DNA from 2 places in the Lentzea sp. NPDC102401 genome. Region 1 is predicted to be linked to the other one. Evidence: riboswitches for the same ligand, from Rfam matches in the RefSeq annotation. Region 1 holds a riboswitch; the other holds the start of a gene.

What was found. Region 1 has a riboswitch for glycine ahead of gcvH (glycine cleavage system protein GcvH). Riboswitches for the same ligand answer to the same signal wherever they lie in the genome.
Region 2: another riboswitch for glycine. It lies ahead of gcvT (glycine cleavage system aminomethyltransferase GcvT); the one in region 1 lies ahead of gcvH (glycine cleavage system protein GcvH).

What each region holds. Positions count from the first base shown of each region.
Region 1 covers NZ_JBIWKS010000010.1:322,568-337,347, reverse strand. The annotation lists gene ACIRG5_RS32030 (hypothetical protein) at 1-12, opposite strand, end outside; gene ACIRG5_RS32025 (ABC transporter ATP-binding protein) at 12-968, opposite strand; gene ACIRG5_RS32020 (hypothetical protein) at 991-1,428, opposite strand; gene ACIRG5_RS32015 (hypothetical protein) at 1,428-1,610, opposite strand; gene ACIRG5_RS32010 (MFS transporter) at 2,050-3,498, shown strand; gene ACIRG5_RS32005 (TetR/AcrR family transcriptional regulator) at 3,508-4,188, shown strand; gene ald (alanine dehydrogenase) at 4,243-5,355, opposite strand; glycine riboswitch at 5,581-5,673, shown strand; gene gcvH (glycine cleavage system protein GcvH) at 5,737-6,120, shown strand; gene ACIRG5_RS31990 (L-serine ammonia-lyase) at 6,149-7,513, shown strand; gene ACIRG5_RS31985 (hypothetical protein) at 7,500-8,108, opposite strand; gene ACIRG5_RS31980 (winged helix-turn-helix transcriptional regulator) at 8,151-8,504, opposite strand; gene ACIRG5_RS31975 (TROVE domain-containing protein) at 8,581-10,173, opposite strand; gene ACIRG5_RS31970 (TVP38/TMEM64 family protein) at 10,661-11,311, opposite strand; gene ACIRG5_RS31965 (hypothetical protein) at 11,382-11,786, shown strand; gene ACIRG5_RS31960 (ABC1 kinase family protein) at 11,783-13,660, opposite strand; gene ACIRG5_RS31955 (glycosyl hydrolase family 95 catalytic domain-containing protein) at 13,910-14,780, shown strand, end outside.
Region 2 covers NZ_JBIWKS010000004.1:232,645-247,424, forward strand. The annotation lists gene ACIRG5_RS16160 (DUF1295 domain-containing protein) at 1-320, opposite strand, end outside; gene ACIRG5_RS16165 (class I SAM-dependent methyltransferase) at 317-1,543, opposite strand; gene ACIRG5_RS16170 (hypothetical protein) at 1,698-2,375, shown strand; gene glyA (serine hydroxymethyltransferase) at 2,542-3,807, opposite strand; gene gcvT (glycine cleavage system aminomethyltransferase GcvT) at 3,821-4,915, opposite strand; glycine riboswitch at 5,012-5,103, opposite strand; glycine riboswitch at 5,104-5,194, opposite strand; gene ACIRG5_RS16185 (DUF3817 domain-containing protein) at 5,240-5,542, opposite strand; gene ACIRG5_RS16190 (hypothetical protein) at 5,557-5,910, opposite strand; gene ACIRG5_RS16195 (transcriptional regulator) at 6,133-6,624, opposite strand; gene ACIRG5_RS16200 (hypothetical protein) at 6,789-6,968, opposite strand; gene ACIRG5_RS16205 (CaiB/BaiF CoA transferase family protein) at 7,306-8,430, opposite strand; gene ACIRG5_RS16210 (acyl-CoA dehydrogenase family protein) at 8,427-9,563, opposite strand; gene ACIRG5_RS16215 (GNAT family N-acetyltransferase) at 9,670-10,104, shown strand; gene ACIRG5_RS16220 (acetyl-CoA C-acetyltransferase) at 10,160-11,362, shown strand; gene ACIRG5_RS16225 (3-hydroxyacyl-CoA dehydrogenase NAD-binding domain-containing protein) at 11,429-13,408, shown strand; gene ACIRG5_RS16230 (hypothetical protein) at 13,469-13,597, shown strand; gene ACIRG5_RS16235 (AraC family transcriptional regulator) at 13,599-14,549, opposite strand; gene ACIRG5_RS16240 (DM13 domain-containing protein) at 14,764-14,780, opposite strand, start outside.

The DNA.
Region 1 (14,780 bases):
GAGGTTGCCCATCAGGCCCAACCACCCTGCTGTTGCTGCTGATACGGCGCCGGTGCGCTCCCGGCGTACTGGCCACTGGTGAGCTGGAAGAACAACCGCTCCAGGTCGATCTGTTCCTCCTGGATGCCGTAGATCGACACACCGGCCTTCAACGCGCAGTCCGCCACGTACTTGGAGTCCACACCGGACACCGCGAGCCTGCCGTCCGGCAGTTGCTCGATCGCCTGCACGCCTTCGGCACGGAGAGCGTTCGCGAGCGCGTTGAGGTCCGACGGCTGCACGAGAACGCGCCGCTGCTGCGACTGCCGCAACTGGTCGAGCGGCCCGTAGAACATCGTCTGCCCGCGCGAGATGATCACGACCTGGTCGACGGTCTGCTCGACCTCCGCCAGCAGGTGGCTGGAGATCAGCACCGTGCGTCCCATGCGCGCGTAGGACTGCAGGAACGTCCGCAGCCACGCGATGCCCTCGGGGTCGAGCCCGTTCGCCGGTTCGTCCAGCACGAGCACCTGCGGGTCGCCGAGCAACGCCGTGGCGAGCGCGAGTCTCTGCTTCATGCCGAGCGAGAACCCGCCCACCTTGCGATCGGCGGCCGTGCCCAGGCCGACCAGGCCGAGGACCTGGTCGGCCTGCGCGTCCGGCACGCCGATGGCCGACGCGTACACGCGCAGGTGGTTGCGGGCGGAGCGGGCGGGGTGGAACCCCTGCGCCTCCAGCACCGCGCCCACCACGCGGCCGGGCTGGCCGAGTTGGTGGAACGGTCGTCCGTTGATCGTCGCCGTGCCGCTCGTCGGCTTGACGAGACCCAGCAGCATTCGCAGGGTCGTCGTCTTGCCGGCGCCGTTCGGACCGAGGAAGCCCGTCACGCTGCCGGGGGACACGGTGAAGCTCAGGTTGTGCACGGCCATGACAGAACCGAACTGCTTGGACAGGTTCTGGACCGCGATGAGGCCGCTGCCGTCATGCATGCGGCCCATCCTGCCTGATACGTCAGTCCGGCAAGGCGTGCTTGGGCCGAGACACGACGGGCGCGCGATGCACGACCGACGGTTCGTCCCGCATGATCGGCAGTTCGGTGGTCATCTCCGCCGGGGTCTCCTCCGGCAGTTCGATAACACCTGATCGAGTGAAAGGGTTGCGCAACGGCCGGCGCCGCTCGCGGTGAGGCAGCCCCTCGCCGATCAGGTGCTGGTGCGCCATGTTCCAGATCTGGCACGGCCACCGGCGGCGACGCAGCCAGCCGGGACAGGCCTTGCACCGGCCGTCCTCGTCGGGCTGGTGCACCGTCAGCAACAGCCGCCAGCCGTCCGCCAGGCGGTGGATCTCCGCGCGGGCCAACGGAACCAGCGCCTCGGCCTCTCCGTGCTCTGCGACTTTGTCCAGCAGTGCCAGGCGTTGCAGCACCGCGTCGCGGAGGGTCTCGTCCATCACATCTTCGCCGTGGCCTGGTCGAGCAAAGAGCCCAGGCGACGCGTCTGAGTGGCGGACATCACAGCGGTCTCGCCAGGAGGCGTGACCAGCAGAACCCGGTCGTTCTCCACCAGAACGGTCATCGATCTGTCCCGACCGAACGGGTCGTGGCAGTGGATCCATCCCTGTGGTTCAGCCATGGAATCTCCCTTCGAGGGACACCCGACTCCGTCTTCATCGGCCGAACCCCCTGCTCGCCGCACCGGGAAACAGCGAATTCACTCGTTTGCTGGACTGGCCGGACACGGCCAGTGGTCCACTCGGGGAAACTTTTGGGTCGCGTTTCGGTGGGGGTGCTGGGCGCGCCTGCCCAAGGCCCGCTATATTTGGACACGGCGGCCCCGCTCCCAGTGACCCCCAGGCTGGTTGAGCGCGGCCGCCCTTTACGTGGCGGGCTCCGGCGTTCATTGGTCTTCGACCAATTTCGCCGGAGCCCGCAGTGCTTGTCGGGGGACACCCCGCCCCCCAGGTCTTTCTTCCCCTTTCTTTCCTCGCGTCCGCACGCTCTGCGCGAAATCGGCTTGCGCCCCGCACTCTCGTACGCTGTAAGTTCCTCGTACACCGTAAGGGGGAGGAACGATGACTTCGACGACCGAGAAGGTCGGGGTGCGCCCGCACCCCCAACGCTGGGCCGTGCTCGGCGTGCTCTGCCTGTCCGTGATGGTGGTGGTGCTGGACAACACCGTTCTCAACGTGGCGATCCCGTCGATCTCGACGGGCTTGGACGCGAGCACCGCGGACATCCAGTGGATGATCAACGCCTACTCGCTGGCGCTGGCGGGCCTGCTGCTCACGACCGGATCGCTCAGCGACAGGTTCGGTCGCAAGCGGGCACTTCTGGCCGGTCTCGCGCTGTTCGGCACCGGTAGCGCGGTGGCCGCCTACGCGAGCTCGTCCGAGGCGTTGATCGCGGCCCGCGGGTTCATGGGGATCGGCGCCGCGGTGCTGATGCCCGGCACGCTCGCCGTGCTGATGCAGTTGTTCGACGACGAGGAACGCCCGAAGGCCATCGGCATCTGGGCCGCCGTCACGAGTCTCGGCTTCGCGGCGGGACCGGTGATCGGTGGCGCGCTGATCAAGCACTTCTGGTGGGGCTCGGTGTTCCTGATCAACGTGCCGGTGGCGATCCTCGCGATCGCGGCCGTCGCGATGCTCGTGCCGGAGTCAAAGGACCCGACCGTGCGCAAACCGGACGTGCTCGGCTCGATCCTGTCGATCATCGGCATGGTGTCGATCGTGTACGCGGTGATCGAGGTGCCGGAGCACGGGTTCGGCTCGGCCGAGTTCGGCGTCCCGGTGGCGATCGGGCTCGTCACCATGACCGGATTCGCGTTGTGGGAACGGCACACCGCCGATCCGATGCTCGATCTCGGGTTCTTCAGGAACCGCCGCTTCACCGGCGCGGTGGCGTCCGGCGTGCTCGCGGCGTTCGGCATGGCGGGCTCGCTCTTCCTGCTGACGCAACACCTTCAGGGCGTGCTCGGCTACAGCCCGCTGGAGGCCGGCGTGCGCGTGGCACCGATGGCCATCGCGTTGCTCGTCACCAGCAACACCCTGGGACAGCTCGTGATCAAGCTGGGCGCGGGCAGGGCGATGCTGCTCGGCATGACGATCGTCGCGGGCGGCGTGGCACTGCTGTCGATCGGCACCACCTACCCGCCGACGCTGGCCGGCCTGATCCTCATCGGCGTCGGAGTCGGTGTGTCCCAACCGGTCGCCGTCAACGCGCTGATGGGCTCGATCCCGCCGGAACGCGCCGGCATCGCGTCCGGGCTGTCCGGCACGCTGACGGAGCTGGGCTCGTCGTTCGGCATCGCCGTGCTCGGCGCACTGCTGTCGGCACGGTTCGTGGCGTCGTTGCCGGACGGCGTTCCAGGGCGGTCACTGAGTGAGGCGCTGCACAGCGGTGCGGACATCACGGTCGTGCGCGAGGCGTTCTCGAACGGCATGAGCGTGAGCCTGGTGATCGGTGCGATCGCCGTGTTCCTGGGAGGTGTTGTGGCCAGCGTGTTGCTGCGGCGTGCCTAGGATCGGCCTGTGGACAGCGTGTGGTTCGGCAAGCCCAGGCCCAGCAGCGGGCAGCCTCTCGGCCTGAGCCGGGAGGCGATCGTCCACAAGGCGATGGAGATGCTGGACGAGCACGGCAGGCAGAAGCTCTCCATGCGCAAACTCGCCGCCGAACTGGGCGCGGCCCCCATGTCGCTGTACTGGCACGTGCCGACCAAGGACGCGCTGATCGAACTCTGCCTCGACGAGATCTACGGCGAGTTCCCCCTGCCGGGCCCCGACGAAGACTGGGAGACGGCAGTGCGCGGGATGATGAACGCGATGCGTCATCTCGCGCACAGGCACCCGTGGTGGATCCGGGGCATCGGTGAGTTCAACAGCATCGGCCCGAAGGCCGTGGCGATGTCCGACTCGATGTTCGAACCCATGCTGAGAGCGGGCCTGTCGTTGCCCGCCGCGGCGCAGTCGATCTCGACGGTGTCGAGCTTCGTCGTCGGGTACGCGATCGCCGAGGTCAACTTCATCGCCCGCGGCGGGATGGACTCGCCGCCGCCGGACCTCGCGAAGATCGCCGACATGTACCGGGAGAAGCACCCCAACTACGTCAGGATGCTGGACGAGCAGGAGATCTGGTCGCTGGAAGGACAGTTCGAGTTCGGGCTCGACTGCGTGATCGACGGCATCAAGGCGCGCGTCGCCGCCCTAAGATAGGCGAAACCCCCGCAGCGATTCACGCGTGCGGGGGCCTCATTCATTCAGTTGGTCCTAGACCACGGTCTCCAGCGGCGTGTGCACGAGGCCGGTCGCCTCGGCCACCGGGCCGTTGGTCAGCAGCCCGGCGTGGACGTTGAGACCCAGGGCGAGCGAACGGTCGTCCTTGAGCGCCTTCTCCCAGCCCTTGTCGGCCAGCGCGACCGCGTACGGCAGCGTCACGTTCGTCAGCGCGTAGGTCGACGTGCGCGGGACGGCACCCGGCATGTTCGCCACGCAGTAGAACACCGAGTTGTGGACCTCGTAGGTCGGCTCGGCGTGCGTGGTGGCGCGGGAGTCCTCGAAGCAACCGCCCTGGTCGATGGCGATGTCGACGAGCACCGAGCCCGGCTTCATGTCCGCGACCAGCGCGTTCGAGACGAGCTTCGGGGCGGCGGCACCGGGGACGAGCACGGCGCCGATGACCAGGTCGGCCTCGCGGACGGCCTGCTCGATGGCGAACGAGTTCGAGGCGAGCGTGCGCAGCCGGCCCTGGAACTGGGCGTCGATCTGACGCAGGCGGTCGACGTTGGTGTCGAGGATCTGCACGTCCGCGCCCATGCCGACGGCGATGGTGGCGGCGTTGACGCCGGCCACGCCGCCGCCGATCACGACCACGCGGGCCGGGGCGACACCGGGGACGCCGCCGGGCAGCACGCCGCGGCCACCGGAGGGCTTCATCAGGCTGAACGCGCCGACCTGCGGGGCCAGCCTGCCCGCGACCTCGGACATCGGGGCGAGCAGCGGCAGCGAGCGGTTCGGCAGTTGCACGGTCTCGTAGGCGATGGCCGTGGTGCCGGACGCCAGCAGCGCCTCGGTCAGCGGCCGGTCGGCGGCGAGGTGCAGGTACGTGAAGAGGGTCTGACCGGCGCGGAGACGGGGGTACTCCTCGGCGATCGGCTCCTTGACCTTGAGAACCAGGTCACCTTCCGCCCACACGTCGTCGGCGGTCGGGAGGATCTTGGCGCCCGCGGCGAGGTACTCCTCGTCGGTGATCGCGGAACCGAGACCGGCGCCCTGCTCGACGTACACGTCGTGGCCGCGGCTGGTCAGTTCGTGCGCACCGGCAGGCGTGAGAGCGACGCGGTACTCGTGGTTCTTGATCTCGCGAGGAACTGCGATCCGCACGATGACTCCTCCGTTCGGTGGGCCGACATCTCATAATGTGGGCCAGTCGGAAGGTCATGTCACTGTGCGGATCGCACTATCCGGTACCCCCCTGGTTGTTCATCTAGGACAGAGCGACCTGAGCCTCGTTCGCGTTCCGCTCGACCGTCCTGCGTTGACACTCGGCGGGGGCCGCACATAGCGTTCGCGCCGAGAACTGAACACCGGCCGCGGCGCGCAAGCGTCAGAACCCGAGTGGGAGAGACCTCGACGAACCGGTCGGGGCGCCGAAGGGGCAAGCTCCCGCACACTCTCAGGCAGCAAGACCGCTCGGGGTAGGCAACTCTGCACGGCGGAGGGGGCGCAAGTTTCCTGACCCGTCACAGCCAGAGGAGTCGCGCCGTGGAGTTCCCCGAGAACCTGCTCTACACCGCCGAGCACGAGTGGGTCGACTGGACGCCGGGCACCCAGGACCCGCTGACCTGCGGAATCACCGAGTACGCCGCTGATGCGCTCGGCGACATCGTCTTCGTCCAGCTGCCAGAGGTCGGTGCCAAGGTCGTCACCAACGCGGTCTGCGGCGAGCTGGAGTCCACCAAGTCCGTCAGCGACCTGTTCTCGCCCGTCACCGGTGAGGTGATCGAGGTCAACAGCGCCGTCGTGGACGACCCGGCGATCGTGAACAACGACCCGTACGGCGCCGGCTGGCTGTTCAAGGTCCGCGTCGAGTCGGCCGAGAACCTCCTCACCTCGGCGAAGTACGCCGAGCTCACCAAGTCTGACTGACCGCTCCACCACCACGAGGGACTGATCAGTGGCGATCAGCGTTTTCGACCTGTTCTCCGTCGGCATCGGACCGTCCAGTTCACACACGGTCGGTCCGATGCGCGCGGCCGCGATGTTCGTCGAGAAGCTCGGCGCACGTGTGTCCGAAGTGGACCGCGTGCACGTCGAGCTGTTCGGCTCGCTCGGTGCGACCGGCCACGGCCACGGCAGCCCCAAGGCCGTGTTCCTGGGCCTCGAAGGCAACCATCCCGAAGAAGTCGATCCCACCGTCGCGGCCGCCCGCGTCGAGGAGATCGTCTCCGCCAAACGGCTCAGGCTCGGCGGCGCGCACGAGATCGACTTCGTGCACGACCGCGACCTCGTCATGCACCGCCGCAAGTCACTCCCGTTGCACCCCAACGGGATGAGCTTCGAGGCGTTCGCGGGCGGCAAGTCGGTCGAGCACGCCGTCTACTACTCGATCGGCGGCGGTTTCGTCGTCGACGAGAACGCGTCGGGCACCGACCGGATCAAGCTCGACTCGACGCCGTTGGCTCACCCGTTCCTGACCGGCGACCAACTGCTCGCGCGCTGCCGCGAGACCGGCCTGTCGATCAGCGAGATCATGATGGCCAACGAGCTGTCGTGGCGCACCGAAGCCGAGGTGCGCCAAGGACTTCTGCGCATCTGGCACGTGATGCAGGAGTGCGTCGAACGCGGCTGCAACGAGCACGGCGTCCTGCCCGGCGGTTTGAAGGTCCGCCGCCGCGCCGCCGAGATGCGCAGGACGCTGGAGAAGGAGCACTTCGTCACCGACCCGTTGCGGGTCATGGACTGGGTGACGCTCTTCGCGCTGGCGGTCAACGAGGAGAACGCGGCGGGCGGCCGTGTCGTCACCGCACCGACCAACGGCGCGGCCGGCATCGTCCCGGCGGTCCTGCACTACTACACGAAGTTCGTGCCGGGAGCCTCCGACGACGGCGTGGTCCGCTTCCTGCTGACGGCAGGCGCGATCGGCGTGCTGTTCAAGGAGAACGCGTCCATCTCCGGCGCCGAGGTCGGCTGCCAGGGCGAGGTCGGCTCGGCCTGCTCGATGGCCGCGGGCGGTCTCGCCGAGGTGCTCGGCGGCACCCCCGAACAGGTCGAGAACGCCGCCGAGATCGCCATGGAGCACAACCTCGGCCTGACGTGCGACCCGATCGGCGGCCTGGTGCAGATCCCGTGCATCGAACGCAACGCCGTCGCGTCCATCAAGGCCATCACGGCCGTGCGCATGGCTTTGCGCGGCGACGGCTCGCACTTCGTGTCGCTCGACAAGGTCATCAAGACCATGCGGGACACGGGCAAGGACATGTCGGTGAAGTACAAGGAGACAGCTCGCGGCGGACTCGCCGTGAACGTCATCGAGTGCTGACCTCCGCCAGCATGTCGATCTGGTACACCGCCCACTGCGCGCTCTCGCCGTCCATTTCGGACAGACGGGCGCGCAGTGCGGCGGTGAGCAGCCACTCCCGGATCGGGCCGCCGGGCTCTGGCCAGAGATCCCAGCTGGAGGCGGACCGCCCGCTGCCGGACAGGAAGTCGTAGGACCACTCCCGGGCGAGCTCCGCGACGACCACCGGGGGAAGGTCGTCGATGACGCGCAGCCACGGGGTCACGTCCTGATCCATCTGGGCCGCGGCCCAGATCAGCTCGGCGACCTCCGGCCAGCGCTCCTCGTCGCCGGCGGCGCGGACGACGGTCTCGGTGAGCAGCGATCGCAGCGCGATCTGCTCGTTCTCCGGCCAGCGGGACAGCCCTGCCCACGTCAGGCCTTGGGTGAGCCAGCTCTCGGGGGTGTGGTCCAGCATGCCGACGATCCTGGGCGCGAACCGGCGCCAGGCGAGTTCGTACTCGTCCTCGTCGAAGTGGTCGAAGACCTCCCTCGCGAACTTCCGCAGGAGGTCGTCAGGAACCAGCGCCGGATCCCCGTCGAGCTGATCCAGCTCGGCTTGGTTCCAGCAGCGCAACAGCCGTTCATGCAGTCAGATTAAGCAGCCGGGACAAGCGGATTACCTGGCGTCGTACGCCTTCTGCGCCTCGAGCACCTCTGGCATGCGGCCCTCCAGCAACTGGATCAACGACAGCAACCGCTCGGCCGTGTCGCGGCCCAGCGGCGTGAGGCTGTAGTCGACGCGCGGCGGGTTCGTGTTCTGGGCTTCCCGGTGCACGAGACCGTCGCGCTCCAGCGCCTGCAACGTCTGGGACAGCATCTTCTCGCTGACCCCGTCGACGCGGCGGCGCAGCTCGTTGAAGCGCAGTTGCCCGTCGGCGAGCGCGGTCAGCGTCAGGCTGCCCCACCTGCCGGTGATGTGCTCCAGCGTGGGACGCGACGGGCACGCTTTCGCGAACACGTTGTAGTCCATAGCGGCATCATACCTGGTCAAAACGCTAACTGAAAGTAAGTGTGAGAACTCTCCGCGTCAGGAGAGCTCTCACGCCTCAGAACGGCCAGGTGGCGTTCTGACCTGCTTCGAACAAGGGGACCATGCGGAAAGTCGCGTCCGTCAGGCCGCCGAACTCGTGGCGATGAGCCGTGCCGGTGGCGTACGCGGCGTTCCGGTAGCCACCGAGGTTGAAGCCGTAGATCGGCACGTGCCGCGGCACGACGTCCGAGACGCCCTGCCCGTAGTACCCGGACATCGTCTGCATGTCCGAGATGATGAACACGCGGTCGTGCCCCTTGTAGGTGCGCTTCAACGACCCGACGATGTCCGTGCCGTGCCCGACCTCGCCGATCCGCTTGAGGAACCGGTCGACCTCGCGGATCACCGAAGCGCCCCGCGCGATGTCGTGCCGGAACGTGCCGTCGGCGAACCCGACGACGTCGACCTGCTCGCCCTTCGCGCCCAGTGCGACGCCGAACACCGCCGCGGCCTTGGCCGGGGTGACCTTCGAACGAGCCGAAATCGTGCCGCCGGTCATCGACGCCGAGGTGTCGACGAGGATCAGCGACCGGCCCGGCAGGGCAGGCAGGTTCTCCAGCGACGCCTGCAGCGCCCGGTCCAGGGCGTGGCCCCAGCGCAGGCTCGGAGCCGCCTCGTACGCGGACAGGAAGCGGAACGGGAACTGCCGTGAACGCGCGACCTGGCCCGGGTCGGCCAGACGTGCCGCGACAGCCGCCGCTGCCTCGTCGGACATGCCGGCCTCGTCGAAGTTCCTGAGGTTGCGCAAAAGAGCCATGTAACCCATCGACGGCGCCAGTGCCTCCCACACCTCACGGGTCAGCGGTCCCTGCAGCCATCCGGCCACGGACTCCCACGTCATCCCCGCCTGACGCAGCACGTCGACCGCGTCGGGACGGGAGAACAGCGAACGGCGCTGCTCGACCGGCCACGCCATCAGCTCACGCCGTGCCGCGATCACGCGCAGCTCGGCGGGAACGTCCGCCTCCGCGGAACGGCGGCGGTCCAGCACGTACTGGAAGAGCGCGCCCTGCCACGGAGCGGCGGGCGAGGGGTGGGCGAGGTTCAGCACGTCGGCCATCCGGAAGCCACGGGCGTCGCTGTCCCACTTGAGGACCGCGCGCTCGTTGTACAGGCGCCCGACGGCGTCGGCGATGCCGCGCTTGATCGGCTTCGGCACGCGCCGGCCGTTCGTGCCGGTCCAGTAGGCCAGGAGTTCGCCCGGCTCGTCGGCGCGCTGCAGCACGGAGTCCACGACGGCGCGGTTGGTCACGCCGACGTCGGACTCGGCCACGAGCCGTGCGAGCACGAACTCGGCCGCGCCGACGAGCGACGCCGTGCGCATGTTCGCCTCGCCGCGCAGCCACGCGAGCAGGCGCGCGGTCCACTCGGGATCCGCCAGAGCGGTCTCGTGGACGAGCTGGGCGAAGCGGTTGTCGCGCTGACCGCCGGACTCGTAGAAGGTGTCCTCGCCGCCGCCCATGTTCGACACGGCGAGCAGGAACAGCTCGGACTTCGCGTCACGGGCGTAGCCGTCGCCACCCTCGTAGGTGCGGCGGGTCGGTTCCGGCGCCGTGGCGACCGGGCTGGTGCCCGCCGGACGTGCGCGGAAGATGTTGAACTTCGCCATCGGCTCTTTCCCCCTCGGAAAAACAAAGGGAGCCCACAAACCCAACACGTGTCCGAGATCAAAGTCGCGGAAGGTACGTAGCTGCTCTGCCAGTTGAGCTACAGCCGGTTTCCCGTCTGGCGGGACTCGAACCCGCAACCCGCCCATTAACAGTGGAAGTAACCCTCTGCTTCGCACCGGACACGTGTGAAGTTGTGTGCTCCCGAGATCAAACGCGCCCACGGTCGGGTTTCATGTCGAGTGAAGTAACCGTGGACTTCGCACCGGGTGCGATTTATATGCAACCACATCGCGCCAGCGATTTAATTCCGGCAGATGTGGAGTTGTTGGACGCCCGAGATCAAATCGCGGAGGGTGACGTGCCCACCGAGGTGAGCGAGACCGGCCGAAACCGGCCTCAGGAGTCGAACCTGAGTAATCACCGGAAGTAACCCTCCGCTGCGCACCGGGCGCACACTCATACAACCACGCCGCGCAAAGGGTTTTCCTAAGGCGCCGCCTTCACGAGCCGGCGCAGCAGGTAGAAGAGGCCGACCGTCAGCAGGAATCCGACGGCGCTGATCATCACGATCTGCTCGACCGTGTCGGCCTTCGATCCCGCGAACACGTAGGCGGCGCAAATGGGGATGGTGCCGATGAGGGTGAACGACATGAACTGGCGGAACGACACCCTGGACACCCCCGCCGAGACCGACACCGTCTCCGCCATCATCGGAATACCGCGCGCCACTCCGAAGAACCAGGGACCGAACTGACGGCCCCATCGCCGCATTTCGGTCAGCTCCTCGATGGTCACCACCCGGCGCACCAGCCACGGGCCCGCGAACCGGCCCAGGGCGTACCCTGCGGCAGAGGAACCCAGGGATCCGACGACCGCGAGTGCCAGCCCGACGGGCAGGCCGAGTGCCGTTCCCGCCAGCACGATGAGCGGAGTGGACGGCACCGGCAGCAGCACGTCCACGACGAGCAGGGCGAAGATCGCCGCCGCCGCCCACAGCGGGTCGATGCCGCGCACCCACGACACGACCCCTTCGAAGTCGATGAGGTCCAGTGCCTCGAACACGATCCAGCTCAGCAGGACGAAGCCGAGCACGACGGCCGGTATCCACTTCCACCGAACGCCCGTCTCATAACTCATCGGGTGATGGTCGCCCACGTCGATCCGCCGGACAATCCGCCAGTGGCGCAGGTTCCGCGAAGGGACACACATGAGTGACGATCTCGTGCCTTTTCTGGGGCACTGGGTGCTCGACCCGGCACGCTCCGCGTACACGGGCGGCAATCCTCCCCGCAGCGGTCACCACGACCTGCGGCTGGAGGGCGAGCGGCTGATCGTGAGCATCGAGGGCGTGCTGGGGTCCGGTGATCCCATCCGCACCGGGTACACATTGGACCTGTGGCACGACACGCCGATGAGTGTCGGCAAGGTCGACCGCGTGCGCACGGTCGTGGAACCCAGACGGTTCTGCACGATCGCCTATGCGGGTGCGCAAGCGGTTGCGCGCTCGTGGCGGATCCTCGGGCACCTCAACGAGATGACGATCGTCCAGTCCGCTCCCGACCAGTTCGGCGTGTGGCGTGACGACGTCTCGGTGTATCGCAGGCAGTTCTAAGGTCGTGGTCGGAACACCGTGACGACGACGCGCAGACCCAGCAGCACGCTGATGATCAGCAGGTTGTAGCCGAACACCTGGTACAGCCCGATGTCCGCCGCGACCTCGGGTCCGCCGGACGCCCCGAGCAGCAGCACCGCCATCACACCCGCGGTCGCACCCAGCACGGTCAGCATGACCTGGTGCAGCAGGCCGGTGACGAACGACCGGTCGCGTTCGTCCGCGAACAGCCTCATCGACATGCTCAGCCGGCCCTGCTCCATCGCCCCGGTGATCCGGTCGATCCGCCGCGGCAACCGGCGCAGCATCGGCAGCACGGCCTGCAGTTCCTCGGTCATGGTCCGCTTCACCGACTCCGGCGTGAGCCGTTCGGAGATCTGCTCGGCGGCGAACGACCGCGACTCCACCACGATGTTGAAGTCCGGCGCGAGCACCGCCAGCGTGCCCTCCAGCGTCGCCAGGGCCCGGAACACCGCCGCGATCTCCGGCGGGACGGCAAGCCCGAACCGCGACACGATCAGGAACAGGTCGCCGAACATCTCCACGTCCGGCCGCATGCCCGCGCCGAGGTGCCGGGCCATGAACTGGCCGAGCGCGCGTTCCAGTCGTTGCTCGTCGATGTCCTCCGGCCGTGAGGTCAGCTCCAGCAACGCGTCGGTGAGGCTTGCCGGGTCGCTGCGGTCGATGGCGAGCAGCAGCCGTTGCAACGCCGAGCGCAGCGCCGAGTCGATCCGCCCGACCGAGCCGAAGTCGAGCAGGCCGAGGCGTCCGTCGGCGAGCAGCAGCACGTTGCCGGGGTGCGGGTCGGCGTGGAAGACGCCGTCCAGCATCACCTGGCGCAGCACGAACCGCAGCAGCGTCCGTGCGAGCCCCACGTCCTCCGAGGCGCCGCGCAACGGCACGCCGTCGAGCCGGTCCATGACGAGCACCCTGGACGTCGACAGGTGGACGTGAGGCAGTCCTACCGACGAGTCCGACGCCGCCGCCACGGCCGTGATGTTGCGTGCCTCGATCTTGAAGTCGAGCTCCTCGCGCAACGCCGCCGCGAAGCCCGCCGCCAGGTCGCGGACGCCCAGCGCGGCACCCCACCGCGTGCGTTGCAGCGTCTCGGCGAGGCGGGCGACGATGTCCAGGTCGCCCTCGGCCGTCGCCCGGACGTCCGGGCGTTGCACCTTCACGACCACCTCGGCGCCGGACTTCAGCACGGCCCGGTGCACCTGCGCGATCGAGGCCGCGGCCAGCGGTTCGGGATCGACCTCCAGGAACGCGTCGAGCCCGACCTCGGCGTCGAGCACCGCCCTGACCTGCTCCCACTTCGCCGCCGGCACCTTGTCCTGCAGCAGGCTCAGTTCGTCGACGAAGTCCTGCGGCAACAGGTCGGCGCGCGTCGACAGCACCTGCCCGAGCTTCACGAACGTCACGCCGGCGTCCTGCAACGCGAGTCGCAGCGACCGCGCGAGCCCCGTGGAGGTGCGTTCGCGGCCGCGCAGGTAGGGCCCCAGGCCGTGCCGGAACGCGATGGCGGTGATCCGCGAGTACCGCCGGGTTCGTGCGATCCGGCGCCGCGCCATGCCCCACCACTCGGTGGGCGGCGGGATCGAGCCGGTCGGCACGATGATCTCCGCGAACGCCAGCAGGCCGATCACCGCGAGGAGCGACAGCCCCAGTTGGAGCGTCACCAGCCCGGCAGAGGGCTCCGCGGTGGTCTCTCCGAAGGCGCTCGACGCGATCGAGATCGCCATCAGGCACGCCAGCGCCGTGCGGATCAGGCCGATGCGCAGGCCGAGGATGCGCCGCGCGGCCAGGGCCATGCCCATGACCAGCAGCAGGAACGTGATCGGGAAGCCGATCGTGTAGACGAGGAAGTCCCCCATGATCGAAGCCTAGGGCCTCTTGACTGAGACCGTGGGCGTCACGAAAGATCCGATGAATCGCCGCCAGCGTTGACCTGACCGCACAGCGAAGTGAGGTGCTCGGCAGTGGTCGAACTCAACCGGCGCACAGTGATCGGAGGCGCTCTAGCAGGGGTGGCGGGTAGTGCGCTGCTCTCTGGGAGTGCGTTCGCGGGTGATGCGTTTAGCTGGAAGGACTTCATCGGGTCATCCGATCTCATCTGGAAGAAGATGCCCACGACCTGGTTCGAGGGCCCGTTCCTCGGCAACGGCTACCTCGGCTCCGGCATCTACGCCGAACCAGGTGCCAACGCCGTCAGGTTCAACGTCCAGCACTCCCAGGTGCAGGACCACCGGCCGGAGTTCGGGGCGCTGTTCGGCCTCGCCCGGCTGCCCATCGGCTACTTCACGCTGGAACCCGTCGGCGCGATCACCGGCGTCGACCTGCGGCTGGACCTCTGGAACGCCGAACTGACCGGCACGATCACCACGGCCGCCGGAAGTCTTCGGGTGCGCGCCCTCATCCACACCCGGCGCGACCTCTACGCGATCGACGTCCAGGCCAGCGAGGGCGAACGCGCGTTCAGGTGGGTCTTCCACCCGCTCAAGGCGATCAGCCCGCGCACCGACCCGAAGTGGGGCCGCCAGCCACCCGCCGGATTCACCGACAACCCACCCGTGCAGCTGACCAGCGCCGGTGACGTGCAGCTGGCCGTGCAGCCGTTGAACGCGGGCGGCGAGCACGTGACGGCGTGGCACGAGGTCACCCGTGGCACCCGGCGGACGCTCTTCACCAGCGTCGCGTGGTCACATCCGGCGAAAACGGCGGTGCGCAAGGCGATCGCGAACGTCCAGTGCGGCTCGATCGACGGGCTCGCCGTCGAACATCGTTTGTGGTGGCACGACTTCTACCGCAGGAGCTTTCTGTCCATTCCGGACAAGCGGTTGCAGGCGTTCTACTGGATCCAGCTCTACAAGTTCGCTTCGGCGGCGCGGAAGGAGGCGCCCGCGATCGCGACCTGCGGGCCGTGGCTCGAGAACACGCCGTGGCCCAACACGTGGTGGAACCTGAACGTGCAGCTGGAGTACTGGCTGATCCACG
Region 2 (14,780 bases), on a different contig from region 1:
AGGTAGACGCGGTACATCCGCAGGCGCGGATTTCCCTTGGCACGCCTCAGGATGTCCTGGTAGCGCGGGTCCTCGTCCTTGCCCCGGTTGCGGGAGTGGATGTGCACGCCCAGGCGTACTCCCCACACCACGGTGAGCGCGGTGACCACCCACTGCCGAGTCGGTTCGCCCTCCGCGAACAGGAGCGTGATCACCGCGATCACGGCGAATCCCGGGCCCCACACGGAGTCGATCAGGTCGTAGCGCTTGCGGGAGTCCGCGTACAGGAACAGGCCGCTGAGCAACAACAAGACCACGACGAAGCTGATCAGGAAGCTCATCGGGCCACCAGCTCACGACGCACTCGCGGCATGCCGCTGCGGCCGTTCTCGCTCCTGCGCACCGCGAGGATCTGGTCCACGCCCATCCTGCCCTCCTCGAACGTCAGCGCGCCGCCCGCGAGGTACAGCCGCCAGACCCGCGCCTGTCCTTCGCCGACCAGGGCGACGACCTCGTCCCACCGCTCTTCGAGCGTCTGCGCCCATGCCCGCACGGTCCAAACGTAGTGCTCGCGCAACGCGTGCACATCGCGGATCTCCAGGCCGGCGCCTTCGAGGAAGCCGGTAGTGGCACTGACCGGGCGCATGTGCATGTCCGGCGCCACGTACGACTCGATGAACGCCCCGCCACCGGGTGCGTTGTGGCCGCGCGACATCTGCTGCAGCAGCAGGCGCCCCTCCGGCTTGAGCAACCGGTACAGCGTCGAGGCGTACTCGGGGTAGTTGCTCTCGCCGACGTGCTCGCCCATCTCGATCGTGGAGATCGCGTCGAACGGTTCGCCGCTCACCTCGCGGTAGTCCTGCAACCGCACCTCGACGCGACCGGTCAGACCCTCGGCCTCGATGCGGCCGAGGATGTGCGCGCGCTGCTGAGCGGAGATCGTCACTCCGGTCGCGTGCACGCCGTAGTGCTTCGCGGCGTGGATGATCATCGAACCCCATCCGCAGCCGACGTCGAGCAGGCGCATGCCCGGCCGCAGGTCGAGTTTGCGGCACACGAGGTCCAGCTTGTTGTGCTGCGCCTGAGCGACCGACTCGTCCTCGGACGTGAAGTACGCACACGAGTAGGCCATGCTCGGATCGAGCACGAGCCGGTAGAAGTCGTTGCTCAGATCGTAGTGATGCGAAATGGCATCACGGTCGCGGCTCTTCGTGTGCAGCGCGCCCCGCAGCCGTGCCTCCTCCTTCGGCGCGTCCGGGTTCGGCCCCAGCACCTTCAGTCGCAATGCGAGTTTCGCGACCTCCGAGAGCCGGGGCCGCCGGGTCACTCCCCGCCGGACGAGCCCCCAGATCTGGGAGAGACCGGTCGCGAGATCACCCTCCACATCGAGCTCCCCGCTCACGTACGCGCGGGCGAGCCCCAGCTCGTTCGGACTCCAGACGAGCCTCCGCAACGCGTCGCGGGAGCGGATCACGAGCACCGTGCCGTCCTGCGGCCCGGCCACACTTCCGTCCCAGGCGCGAAATCCGATTGGCAACGGCGCGCCCAGCACCCTTTCGGCCATTCCCGCCAGCTGACCTGCGACGACCACCCTGCACCTCCTGCGTGACCTGGCTCCGCCAGACGTTCGAGACAGGACGAGGTTCGGTTCGTTTCTGAACCGAGACGCAACCCCGGCCGTATGGCCTGGATAGAGCGAACGGATGGACGAGGAGGACATGAGTGTGATCCGACGTAACCGCATTGCCATCGGGCTCGCCGCGGGACTGGCAGTTGTGCTGGGTCTGGGTGTCTGGAGCGCCACTGGCAGTGGCACGAACTCCAAGCCGGTGGCACAAACCGAAACCGATCTGGGCGTCCTCGGTGACTACGGCGACGTGGGTCAGCCCCCGGTACTCCAGGAGCCCGCACAGGCCCCCGAAGCCCCAGTTCAGCAGCAGGCCCCGGAAGTTCCGGCCGCGCAGCCCCCTGCGGCGCAGCCCCCCGCAGCAGCCCCGGTCAGCACGTTGAGGCTGGTCGGCAAGAGCGTGGACAAGATGGGCCAGGTCGTCCAGGACGGCGATGGCCGCACCCTTTACCGCTTCGACAAGGACGTCCCGAAGCCTGAAGGCAAGTCCAACTGCAACGACCAGTGCGCCGTGACGTGGCCGCCGATGATCTCGGACACGATCCCGCAGCTGGAAGGCGTCGACTCGAAGCTGGTCTCGCTGATCACCCGCGCTGACGGCAAGAAGCAGGTCGCCATCGACGGCTGGGCTCTCTACACGTATTCGAAGGACCCGGCGCCGGGCAAGTGGGCCGGCCAGGGCATCGGCGGCACGTGGTTCGTGATCCAGCCCAACGGCAAGCGCAACGTCGAGTGCCTCCCGCCTGGTGTGACGGCGCCGGCCGCGTAACCCCACAGCATCCCGTTAGGACGGTCCATCTGAGACACACATCACCCTGACACGGTGAAACCCCGGCCCTGGGGAAGGGGCCGGGGTTCCCGTCGTTTCGCTCCAGGGTCATCAAAGCCGAAGGGGCGCCACCGAATCTCCGGTGGCGCCCCTTCGGTTTCTCGGATCAGAGCGTGGAGTACAGCGGGTGCTTCGCCGCCAGAACCTCAACGCGCGCACGCAGTTCGTCGATCGCCGCGCCCGGCTTCAGGGCCTCCGCGATCACGTCGGCGACCTCGGTGAAGTCCACCTCGCCGAACCCGCGGGTGGCGAGCGCCGGCGTACCGATCCGCAGACCGGACGTCACCATCGGCGGACGCGGGTCGTTGGGAACGGCGTTGCGGTTGACCGTGATGCCGATCTGGTGCAGCACGTCCTCGGCCTGCTTGCCGTCCAGCTCGGAGTTCACCAGGTCGACCAGCACCAGGTGCACGTCGGTGCCCCCGGTCAGCACCTTCACGCCGGCCGCGGCGACGTCCGCCTGCGACAGCCGCTCGGCCAGGATCCGCGAACCTTCCAGCGTGCGACGCTGACGGTCGGCGAACTCCGGCGAGGCGGCGTGCTTGAACGCCACGGCCTTCGCCGCGATGACGTGCTCCAGCGGACCGCCCTGCTGGCCGGGGAACACCGCCGAGTTGATCTTCTTCGCGATGTCGGCGTCGTTCGACAGGATCACGCCACCACGGGGACCGCCGAGGGTCTTGTGGGTCGTGGTCGTCGTGACGTGCGCGTGCGGCACGGGCGACGGGTGCAGGTCGGCGGCGACGAGGCCGGCGAAGTGCGCCATGTCGACCATCAGGTAGGCCTCGACCGAGTCCGCGATGCGGCGGAACTCGGCGAAGTCCAGCTGGCGCGGGTACGCGGACCAGCCGGCGACGATCAGCTTCGGGCGGTGCTCGGTCGCAAGGCGCTCGACCTCGGCCATGTCGACGCGGCCGTCGGAGTCCGCGACGTGGTACGGCACGACGTTGTAGAGCTTGCCGGAGAAGTTGATGCGCATGCCGTGCGTCAGGTGACCGCCGTGCGCGAGGTCCAGGCCCAGGATCGTGTCGCCGGGCTGGAGCAGCGCGAACATCGCGGCCGCGTTGGCCTGCGCGCCCGAGTGCGGCTGGACGTTCGCGAAGCCCGCGCCGAAGAGCGACTTGATGCGCTCGATGGCGAGACGCTCGACGACGTCCACGTGCTCGCAGCCGCCGTAGTAGCGACGGCCGGGGTAGCCCTCGGCGTACTTGTTGGTGAGGACGGAGCCCTGGGCCTGCAGCACCGAGACGGGCGTGAAGTTCTCCGAGGCGATCATCTCGAGAGTGCCCTGCTGGCGCGCCAACTCGGCCGCAACGGCTTCGGCGACCTCGGGGTCGTACTCCGCGAGGGAAGCGTTGAACTGGTCGGACATCTGGAGAATCTCCCTACTTGGCGCGCTTGTAGAACGGAAGTGCGACGACCTCGACCGGCTGCTTCTTGCCGCGGACGTCGACCAGCAACTGGGTGCCCGGCTCGGCACTGGCCTTGGTCACGTAGGCCATGGCGACGGAGTAGCCGAGGGTCGGGGACAGCGCGCCCGACGTCACCTCGCCCACGACCTCGTCACCGTTGAGCACCGCGTAACCGTGGCGCGGGGCACGGCGCTCGGGGGTCTTCAGTCCGACCAGGACCGAGTCCACCCCGGACTCGGCGACCTTGGCCAGCGCGTCGCGGCCCACGAAGTCGCCGGGCTTGTCGAGCTTCACGACCCGGCCCAGGTTCGCGTTGTACGGCGTCAGCGACGTCGTGAGCTCGTTGCCGTACAAGGGCATTCCGGCTTCGAGACGCAACGTGTCGCGGCAACCGAGACCGCACGGCTTGAGCTCGTGCGCCTCGCCGGCGGACAGCAGCGCGGCCCAGACGGCCGGCGCGTCGGCGGGCGCGACGAAGAGCTCGAAGCCCTCCTCACCCGTGTAGCCCGTGCGCGCGAGCAACGCGTCGACACCGGCCACGGTGGAAGGGTACGAGGCGTAGTACTTGACTGACGCCAGATCCGTCTCGGTCAGGCCGGACAGGATCTCGACCGACTTCGGGCCCTGGATCGCGATCAACGCGTAGTCGGTCGACCTGTCCGTGACGACGGTGTCGAAACCGGCGGCGCGCTCGACGAGGGCCTCGGCGACGACCAGAGCGTTGGAAGCGTTCGCGACGACCATGAACTCCTGGTCGCCCAGGCGGTACGCGATCAGGTCGTCCAGCACGCCGCCGTCGGCCTGGGTGATCATCGTGTAGCGGGCCTTGCCGACGGCCAGCGCGGAGATGTGGCCGACCAGCGCGTGGTCGAGGGCCTCGCCCGCCTGCGGTCCGGTCAGGACGATCTCACCCATGTGCGTGAGGTCGAACAGGCCCGCGGTGGTGCGCACCGCGTGGTGCTCGGCGAGCTCGGACGAGTAGCGCAGCGGCATCCGCCAGCCCGCGAAGTCGGTGAACATCGCGCCGAGCTGCTCGTGCTCGGCGTTCAGAGGCGTGAGGCGGGACATCAGAACGCTCCTCCAGGGTGCGCCGAAGAGCCGGACGCGGCCGGCTGAGGCATCAGAAGAATGACACGGTCCATCGGAGACTCCTCACTAGAGCGAGCCTCCCCCTCTGTCATGAGCCTGAGAGCTTCACCACCGAGGTGGCTTGCACCGTGGGCGAGGCTGCCGAGCAGCCTGCTTTCCAGAGTTGCCTTCGTCGCGCGGTACCTGTGCCTGAGAGATTCCGGGGAGGGATTGCTCCTTCGGCGCCCCTGCTGGAGGGGTCTCTTCCGCGCGACATCGACGGCCGTGTTCAGTTGGTAGCCCCAGACGCTAGCAGGCCAAACGTCACAGCGGCACGCCCTGCGCCGTCTTCTCGACCACCTTGCGCTCCGCCCAGAACGACAGGAACGGGACCGTGCCGGCGAGCAGCACCAGCAGGGTGCCCTTGATCGACCAGCGGAGCTTGAGCGCCAGGTCGACGGAAATCACCAGGTAGATGGCGTAGAGGAAGCCGTGGATCGGGCCGACGACCTTCATCGCGCCGCCCATGTCCGCGGCGTACTTGAGCACCATGGCCACGACCAGGAGCAGCAGGAAGACTCCGACCACGTAAGCCATGACCCTGAACCGGGTCAACGCACCCTTCATCTGCCCGCCTTCGCTCAACGACCGTCCCGCGCGTTGAGGTTCGCGAGCATGCGGTTGTAGGCCGCGAGCTCCGCGTCTTCTTCGTCGTCGAAGTGCTCGACAGGCGCGGGTTTGACGGCGTCAACGGTAGCCATCGGCTTCGGGGCGGCCGCAACCGGCTCGGGTGCGAGATCCGCCTCACGGTTCTGGCGCGCCAAACGACGGAACCGCCACACCATGAAGAGGGGGAAGAGGCCGAAGAGCGGCCACTGGAGCACGTATCCGAGATTCTGGAACGTGCCGCTGGCGGACTCGAAGCGCTGCCACTGCCACCACGCGAGTCCGCAACAGGCGACCAACGCCGCCAGACAGGCGAACGCGATCAGCACTCGTTGGGGGGTAAGGAGGCCGCGCACGACCTCCACACTACTGGGGAGTTGTCCCGGGAGTCCGGGAGCCCTTGCGGGGGCCCCGGGGACTTGGGGAGCCCTTCCGGGGGTCTGGGGGCCGCCCCCGGCGAAAAACACTCCGAAGTCAGCTTTGGCGAGCGCGCTCCGCGAGCGCGCCGCACCGCTGACGTAGGGCTGCCGCCTCCGGCAGCCCGTTCCTACTTACGCCACGCCGTCCCGGCGCTGCCTCTGCAGACGAGCAACGCACCAGGCTGCGGCAGAACCGCGGCGAAGGTGCTGGAGAACCGTCATCGGTCCCAGGCGCCTCCCGAGATCGGCAGGAGACAGGCCGGCCGCGCGGTAGTCGAGCGCGCGCTGGTCCAACGGGCTGATGCCCGCGTCCCACCACTGCTCGGCTTCGGCGACGTCGCCCACCAGCTGCCAGTAGCTCGCCGCGGCGGCGAGCAGTGCCTCGGGTGCCTCCGGCGCCCGCTTGCGCATCGCGGCCACGTAGGCCGGATCCGCCGAGTCGACCTTGACCAAGCCACGCGACCCGCTCCTGCCTCCCCGCTGCACGGGGATGCCTGGCGCCGAGGGGGGAGCCTCCGCGAGCCACGCGTTCTTGATCCGGTTCACCTCCTGCATCTCTGCGTCGTCAGACCGTTCAGCCGCCCACTGCTGCAACAGCTCGTGGACCCCGGAGTCCTCGACCATATGTGCCTCCTCGTCGGTCGGGGATCGGCCATTGCAGCGGAAGGTATTCGGTAGGTCTGACAATCGCCAGACCCTGAATCCCCAGAACACCCGTTACCAGTGCGTGATTGGCCTCATTCCACCCATCCGGCTCAACGCAGACGGCCGAGGATCACCGAACGTCACTAGTTGAGAGGGGTGGCCGTGCCGAAGAGGCTCCTGACGAAGGTGATGATCGACTCCGCGCCGTCCCGCAGCCAGCCGAGAGCCGTCTGGACCGCCGAAGCGGACTCTTCTGGCCGGGTGATCAGGAGGAACAGCACCAGCGCGACGCCCGCCAGCACTAGCACCTTCTTGAGGTTCACAGGTACCTCTCCGTCCGTGTGGTTCACCGGTCAGGCGGCGGACCGCCCGTGTCACCCGTCATGGTCCCTCATTCACCCTTGCGATGAACAACGACCACGCCCAACTCGTCCCAGGATCCACCAGGGACGCACGCCTGCAGGGCGGCCAACGTCACCCGAATGGCGGCTAAAGACAGGCCTCAACAGCGCCGATGTCCTGGGCACGAGGTGAACACGGACTCCCTCGCATCCCACAGCTTGGAAGAGAGACTGTTGCACCGGGGCTCACCCGGATGCCGAACTCACCCCATCACGCACCGTCACGCCTTCGTGGCGCTATTAATGCGCACCCGAGCATTCATCCAATTACTCCAGACCGCCGCAGTTCCATAATTCGGCCGTCCGCCACACCCATGTCGGCAAGCACTTCCCCGGTGTTCACCCCGACGGGAACCGGGGCCGTCGGAACCGCCGCGGGAGTCCGGTCGAACCGAGGTGCCGGCGCCGGGTGCGGAGCACCGGACACGTCCACGAACGCGGCACGCGCCTCGTTGTACGGATGCCGCGCCGCTTCGGCGGGGGTCAGCACCGGAGCCAGGCAGGCATCCGTGTCCCGCGCGAGGTCCGCCCACTCGTCCCGCGGCCGGGTCTTCACCGCCGCCGCGATGCGCTCCCGCAGCTCAGGCCAGTTCGCCGGATCGTTGCGCGAGGGCGCGTCCTCCAGGCCGAGCACGCGCACCAGGTCGGCGTAGAACCGCTCCTCCAGCGCGCCCACCGCCACGTACTGCCCGTCGGCGGCCTCGTAGACGTCGTAGAACGGCACTCCACCGTCGAGCATGTTCTCGCCGCGCCCGCCCGACCACATGCCCGCGGACCGCATCCCGTGCAGGAACGTCGTCAGCAACGCCGCCCCGTCGACCATCGCGGCGTCCACGACCTGGCCGCGTCCGGAGCGCTCCCGTTCGTACAGCGCGGCGAGCACGCCCAGCGCCAGCAGCAGCCCTCCCCCGCCGAAGTCGCCCAGGAGGTTGATGGGGAACGACGGCGGCCCCCCGGCACGTCCCAGCGGCTCCAGCGCGCCCGCGACGGCGATGTAGTTGATGTCGTGGCCGGCGCGGTCGGCGAGCGGCCCGTCCTGGCCCCACCCGGTCATGCGTCCATATACAAGGCGCGGGTTGCGGGCGAGGCACTGCGCGGGCCCGATGCCCAGCCGTTCGGTCACCCCCGGCCGGAAGCCCTCGATCAGCACGTCCGAGCGTTCGACCAGGCCGAGAACCAGCTCAGCGCCCTCTGGCGTGCGGGTGTCGATCGCGACCGAGCGCCGGTTGCGGCCGAGGAAGTCGCCGGGGATCGTCTGCACGCTCCCCGGCTTGTGCACCTGGATCACGTCGGCGCCGAGGTCGGCCAGCACCATGGCACCGAACGGCGCGGGCGCGAGACCCGCGAGCTCGACGACCTTCAGACCTGCGAGGGGCCCGGTCACAGGGACCTCGCGATGATTTCCTTCATGATCTCGTTCGTCCCGCCGTAGATCCGCTGGACGCGGGCGTCGGACCAGGCACGCGCGATCGGGTACTCGTTCATGTAGCCGTAGCCGCCGAAGAGCTGCACGCACTCGTCGACGACCTTGCCCAACCGGTCGCTGGCCCACCACTTCGCCATCGCGGCCGTGGGGATGTCGAGTTCGCCCTTGAGGTGCTTCTCGACGCACTCGTCGATGAACGCCCTGGTGACAGCGGCTTCAGTGGCGCACTCGGCGAGCTTGAAGCGGGTGTTCTGGAACTTCATCAGCTCCTTGCCGAACGCCGTGCGCTCCTTCACGTACTTGAGCGTCACGTCGACGGCCGCCTCGATGCCCGCGATGCAGCAGACGCCGATGATCAGCCGTTCCTGCGGGAGCTGCTGCATGAGCTGGACGAACCCGAGCCCCTCGGCGTCCCCCAGGAGGTTGGAGGCGGGCACGCGGACGTCGTCGAAGAACAGCTCGGCGGTGTCCTGGCCCTTCATGCCGACCTTGTCGAGCACGCGGCCGCGCCGGATGTCGTTCTCCACGACGAGCAGCGAGATGCCCTGCGCGCCCTGGGCCGGGTCGGTCTTGGCCACGACGATCACCAGATCGGCGTGCACGCCGTTCGTGATGAACGTCTTCGAGCCGTTGATGACGTACTCGTCGCCGTCCCTGACCGCCTTCGTCCGGATGCCCTGCAGGTCGGAGCCCGCGCCGGGTTCGGTCATCGCGATCGCGCCGACGTACTCGCCGGACGCGAGCTTGGGCAGCCAGCGCTGCTTCTGCTCCTCGGAACCGTAGGAGTTGAGGTAGTGCGCCACGATGCCGCTGTGGACGCTGTTGCCCCACGAGCTGTCGCCGGCCCGTGCCTGCTCTTCCAGCAACACGGCCTCGTGGGCGAACGTGCCGCCACCGCCCCCGTACTCCTCGGGGATGCTGATGCACAGCAGCCCGAGCTCACCGGCCTTGCGCCACAGGTCGCGGTCGACCTGCTTCTGCTCGGCGAAGCGTTCCTGGTGCGGCGCGACCTCCTTCTCCATGAACGTGCGGGCGAGCTGGCGCAACTGGTCCAGGTCGCTGTCCATCCACCGCGATCGACGCTCTGCCATGCGGTCCACGTAACCACCGGGCGGTGATCCACGCCATGACCGCCGCGCCTGCACGGGCCCGAAAAACTGAGCGAAATTCCCACCCCGGTCGTCCAGACTGCTTCACATGCAGATCCACCAGGTCATGCCGGACGAGTGGGAGCTCTGGCGTGACGTCCGCCTGGACGCGCTGGCCAGCGACCCCGAGGAGTTCGGCTCCACCCTGGCGCGCGAGCGGACGTACACCGAGAACGAGTGGCGTGACCGCGCGGCGGAGGGCCTGAAGCTCGTGGCGCTCGACGCCCGTCCCGTCGCCCTGGTCGCCGCCACCGCGCAGCCAGAGGGCCTCTACCTCTACTCGATGTGGGTGCGCGACTCCCACCGCGGCCGGGGCGTCGGCGAGGCGCTGGTCAGAACGGTGCAGGCGTGGGCGGCCGAGGAAGGCTGGAAGGTCGTGCGGCTGCAGGTGTACGACCACAACCTGCCTGCTCGCCGTCTCTACGAACGCCTGGGCTTCGTCGACGTCGAAGAGCCGGAGCACATGGAGTTCCGGGTGAGCTAATCGGTCACCCTTCACGGTCATGGCCAGCTCCTGCGCGCGGGCCTAGCGTGGTGTCATGAGCGAAGCCTTGATCTTCGACGCGGTGCGCACGCCGCGCGGCAAGGGGAAGCGCGGATCGCTGCACAGCGTGAAGCCCGTCGATCTGGCCGCCGGTGTGCTGCGCGCGCTGTCCGAACGCAACTCTCTCGACACCTCCGCGGTGGACGACGTCGTGTTCGGCGTGGTGTCTCCGCTCGGTGAGCAGGGCGGTGACATCGCCCGCACCGCCGTGCTGGCCGCCGGGTGGGACCAGCGTCCGGCCGGGGTGCAGCTCAACCGGTTCTGCGCGTCGGGCCTCGAGTCGGTGAACCTCGCCGCGGCCAAGGTCGCGTCCGGGTTCGAGGACCTGGTGGTGGCGGGCGGCGTCGAGTCGATGTCGCGCGTGCCGATGGGCTCGGACGGCGGCGCGTGGGCGATCGACCCCGCGACGAACTTCGACCTGTCGTTCGTGCCGCAGGGCGTGTCGGCCGACCTGATCGCGACGCTGGAGGGCTTCTCCCGCACGGACGTCGACGCGTGGGCCGCCCGGTCGCACGCCCGCGCGTTCGAGGCGCAGAAGGACGGCCGGTTCGAGCGGTCCGTGGTGCCGGTCGTCGACCAGAACGGCACGGTGGTGCTCAAGGAGGACGAGACGATCCGTCCCGAGTCCACCGTGGAGTCCCTGGGCCGGTTGAAGCCCAGCTTCCAGTTCCACGGCGACCTCGGCTACGACACCGTCGCGATCGACCGCTACCCCACCGTCGAACGCATCAGCCACGTGCACACGCCGGGCAACTCTTCGCAGATCGTCGACGGCGCCGCCGCGATGCTGATCGGCTCCGCGGCGACGGGCAAGGCTCTCGGACTGACCCCGCGCGCCCGCATCGTCTCGGTCGCCGTCGTGGGCACCGAGCCGACGATCATGCTCACCGGACCGGCGCCGTCCGCGCGCAAGGCGCTGGACAAGGCGGGGCTCTCGGTCGAGGACATCGACCTGTTCGAGGTCAACGAGGCGTTCTCGTCGGTCGTGCTGAAGTTCCTGCGGGACATGGACATCCCCGAGGACAAGGTCAACGTCAACGGCGGCGCGATCGCGCTGGGCCACCCGCTGGGCGCCACCGGCTGCATGATCCTGGGCACGCTGCTGGACGAGCTGGAGCGCCGGGACCTGCGCCGCGGCCTGGCCACGTTGTGCGTGGGCGGCGGCATGGGAATCGCGACGATCATCGAGAGGGTCTGAGCTGTGTCGAACTCTTCTGGCACGTTCCACTACGACAAGGGCGAGGACGGCATCGTCACCCTGACGATGGACATGTCCGGCTCCGCCAACGTGATGAACGACGAGTACCGCGAGCTGATGGGCGACGCCGTCTCGAAGCTCGAGGGCGACGACATCTCCGGTGTGATCATCACGTCCGCCAAGAAGACGTTCTTCGCGGGCGGCGACCTCAACGTGCTGATCGCGATCACGCCGGAGAACGCCTCGCAGGCGCTGGAAGGCGTCGAGGAGCTCAAGTCGCAGCTGCGCCGGCTGGAGAAGCTCGGCAAGCCGGTCGTGGCGGCGATCAACGGGACCGCGCTCGGCGGCGGGTTCGAGATCGCACTGGCCTCGCACCGCCGGATCGTGCTGAACGACAACGGCATCCGCGTCGGCCTGCCAGAGGCGACGCTCGGTCTGCTGCCCGGCGGCGGTGGCGTCACGCGCATGGTGCGCCTGCTGGGCGTGCAGAAGGCGTTGCCGTTGCTCATGGAGGGCAAGCAGCTGCGGCCGGAACGCGCGCTGCAGGCCGGAATCGTGCACCAGGTCGTGGACACCCGCGAGGAGCTGATCTCCGAAGCACGCGCGTGGATCCTGGCGAACCCGGCTCCGACGCAGCCGTGGGACGTGCAGGGCGCGGGCGTGCCGGACCTGAAGTTCGGCGACCCCAACAGTTACGGCCTGCTCGCCGCGGCTCCCGCCGTGCTGAGCAAGAAGTCGCACGGCGTGTACCCGGCGCCGGAGAAGATCATGGCGACGGCCGTCGAGGGCGCCTACGTCGACTTCGACACGGCGCTTCAGATCGAGGGCCGCTACTTCGTGGAACTGGCCTCCGGTCAGGTCTCCAAGAACATGATCACGGCGTTCTGGTTCAACCTCAACGAGGTCAACGGCCGCGCGTCCGCGACGGGACAGCGCGTGGCCAAGCTCGGCGTGCTGGGCGCGGGCATGATGGGCGCCGGAATCGCCGAGGTGTCCGCGAAGGCCGGCATCGAGGTGGTCCTGAAGGACGTCAGCCTCGAAGGTGCCCAGAAGGGCGCTCAGGGCCTGGAAGGCATCACGCCGACCGACTCCGACGACGACCTCGCGGGCTGCGACCTGATCATCGAGGCCGTCTTCGAGAACCGCGAGCTGAAGAACAAGGTTCTGCCGGCTGCCGAAGCGAAGGCGTTGCCGGACGCCGTGATCGCGTCCAACACCTCGACGCTGCCGATCACCGGTCTCGCGTCGGCGGTGACGGCGCCGGAGCGGTTCATCGGCCTGCACTTCTTCTCGCCGGTGCCGAAGATGCGGCTCGTGGAGATCATCCGCGGCGAGAAGACGTCGGAGGAGACGCTCCAGCGCGCGCTGGACTACGTGCGGCAGATCGGAAAGACGCCGATCGTGGTCAACGACTCGCGCGGTTTCTACACCTCGCGGACGTTCGGCACGTACGTGATCGAGGCGATCACGATGCTGGCCGAGGGCGTGGCGCCGGCGTTGATCGAGAACGTGGCGAAGAAGTCCGGCATGGCGGTCGGCCCGCTGGCGGTGTCGGACGAGGTGACGCTGTCGTTGCAGCTGAAGATCCACGACCAGACCGTCGCCGACGACCCGTCGCTGGTGTCGGAGAGCCCGGCGTACGACCTCATCCGCGAGCTGGTGTCCTTGGGACGTAGCGGAAAGTCGACGGGCGCGGGCTTCTACGAGTACCCGGAGGGCGGCAGGAAGTTCCTCTGGCCCGAGCTCACCACCCGGTACGCGAAGGCCGACGCCGGGGTGTCCGAGCAGGACGTGCGCGACCGGCTGCTGTTCGTGCAGTCGCTGGAGACCGTGCGCTGCCTGGACGAGGGTGTGCTGACGTCCGTGGCGGACGCGAACATCGGCTCGATCTTCGGGTTCGGCTTCGCGCCGTGGAGCGGTGGCACGCTGCAGTTCATCAACTCCTACGGCGTGCAGGCGTTCGTGGAGCGCGCGGACTACCTCGCCGACACGTACGGGGAGCGGTTCCGGCCGCCCGCCTCGCTGCGGGAGCGCGACAGGTTCTGACCTTTTGGGACGTTTTGGAGTGCTTGCGGCCGTCCTCGTGGCGGCCGCATTCTCTTTCACATGAGAAAATTCTTCGTTGCGATGGTGTCCGCCGCGGCCGCGATGCTGGCGCTGGCGGGTCCGGCCGCGATCGACTCGTACCTGCCGGCCACCGACACGGTCGCCGCCGGCGACGCCTGGGACTGGTGAGTCAGGCCCGGTAGGAGCCCGGCGACGAGCCGGTCCAGCGTTTGAAGGCCCGGTGGAAGGCGCTCGCCTCGGAGAACCCGAGGCGCAGCGCCAGTTCCTCCACCGACTCCCCGCCCCGCACCAGCGACGCCACGGCCTGGTCGCGCAGCAGCTGCTCGCGCACCTCGCGGAACGACGTCCCCTCGCCCGCCAGCCTCCTGCGCAACGTCGGTGCCGACACCCCGAGCTGCGCCGCCACGGCCTCCAGCCCGGACACCCCTCGCCCGAGCAGCCGCCGCACGTGCCCCGCCGTGTCCGCGCCGTGGTCCCGGCGCGACAACAACTCCGCCGGCGAGTGCCGCAGAAACCGCTTCAGCGCCGCCTCGTCCTGCACGACCGGCATGCGCACGAACTTCGGGTCGAACGCGATCGTGGTGGCGTCCGCGCCGAACCGCAGCGGGCAGCCGAAGATCAGGTGGTACTCGGCGGCGTGCGCGGGTTCCGGATAACCGAACTCGGCGCTCTGCAACGGAATGCGGCGGCCGATGAGCCACGACGAGAACCGGTGCCACAGCACGAGGAGCGACTCGGTGAGGAAGTGGTCGGGGTCGCCGGGGATGTGGAGCGTGAAGCGGCCGTCGGCGAGCGACAGCTCCAGCGGGTCGTCGAAGAGCGCGTAGAAGGCGAGGCCGCGTTTGAGGGCCGATTCGAGGTCCGGGCAGTGCACGGCGAGCAGGCACATCATGGCGAACGTGCCGCGCTTCGACGGCCGTGGCCCGAAGCCCATGAACTCGTCGTCGAGGACTTCCCAGAGCGTCTGGATGAACTTCGTGTACTGCGCGGGAGTCACGCGCGCACGGTCGTCCGCGAGAAGGCTTGAGGGGATGCCCGCGCCGTGCAGGACGGCGGACGGCTCCGGGCACGCGCGGAGCGCCGCACGCACGTAATGGATCGCCACGGTCCTGGTGTGCACGACCCACAGTAAACGCCACAGGCGGTGGCGCGGCTCCGGGGAGAGCAGGAGTCGCGTCACCGCCGCGGCGGGCCCACCCAGTGAGCCGTACTCCTTGCCAACGGGGCTTCCGCACGCCCATCGACAAGGGACGTTGTGTCCGTTGACGTTAACGCTATGTGGTCTAGACCAAGAAAGTCAATAGAGCGAAGAGAGCAGCCAGGGTGCCGATGTTTCAGGCTTGTTCCAGTG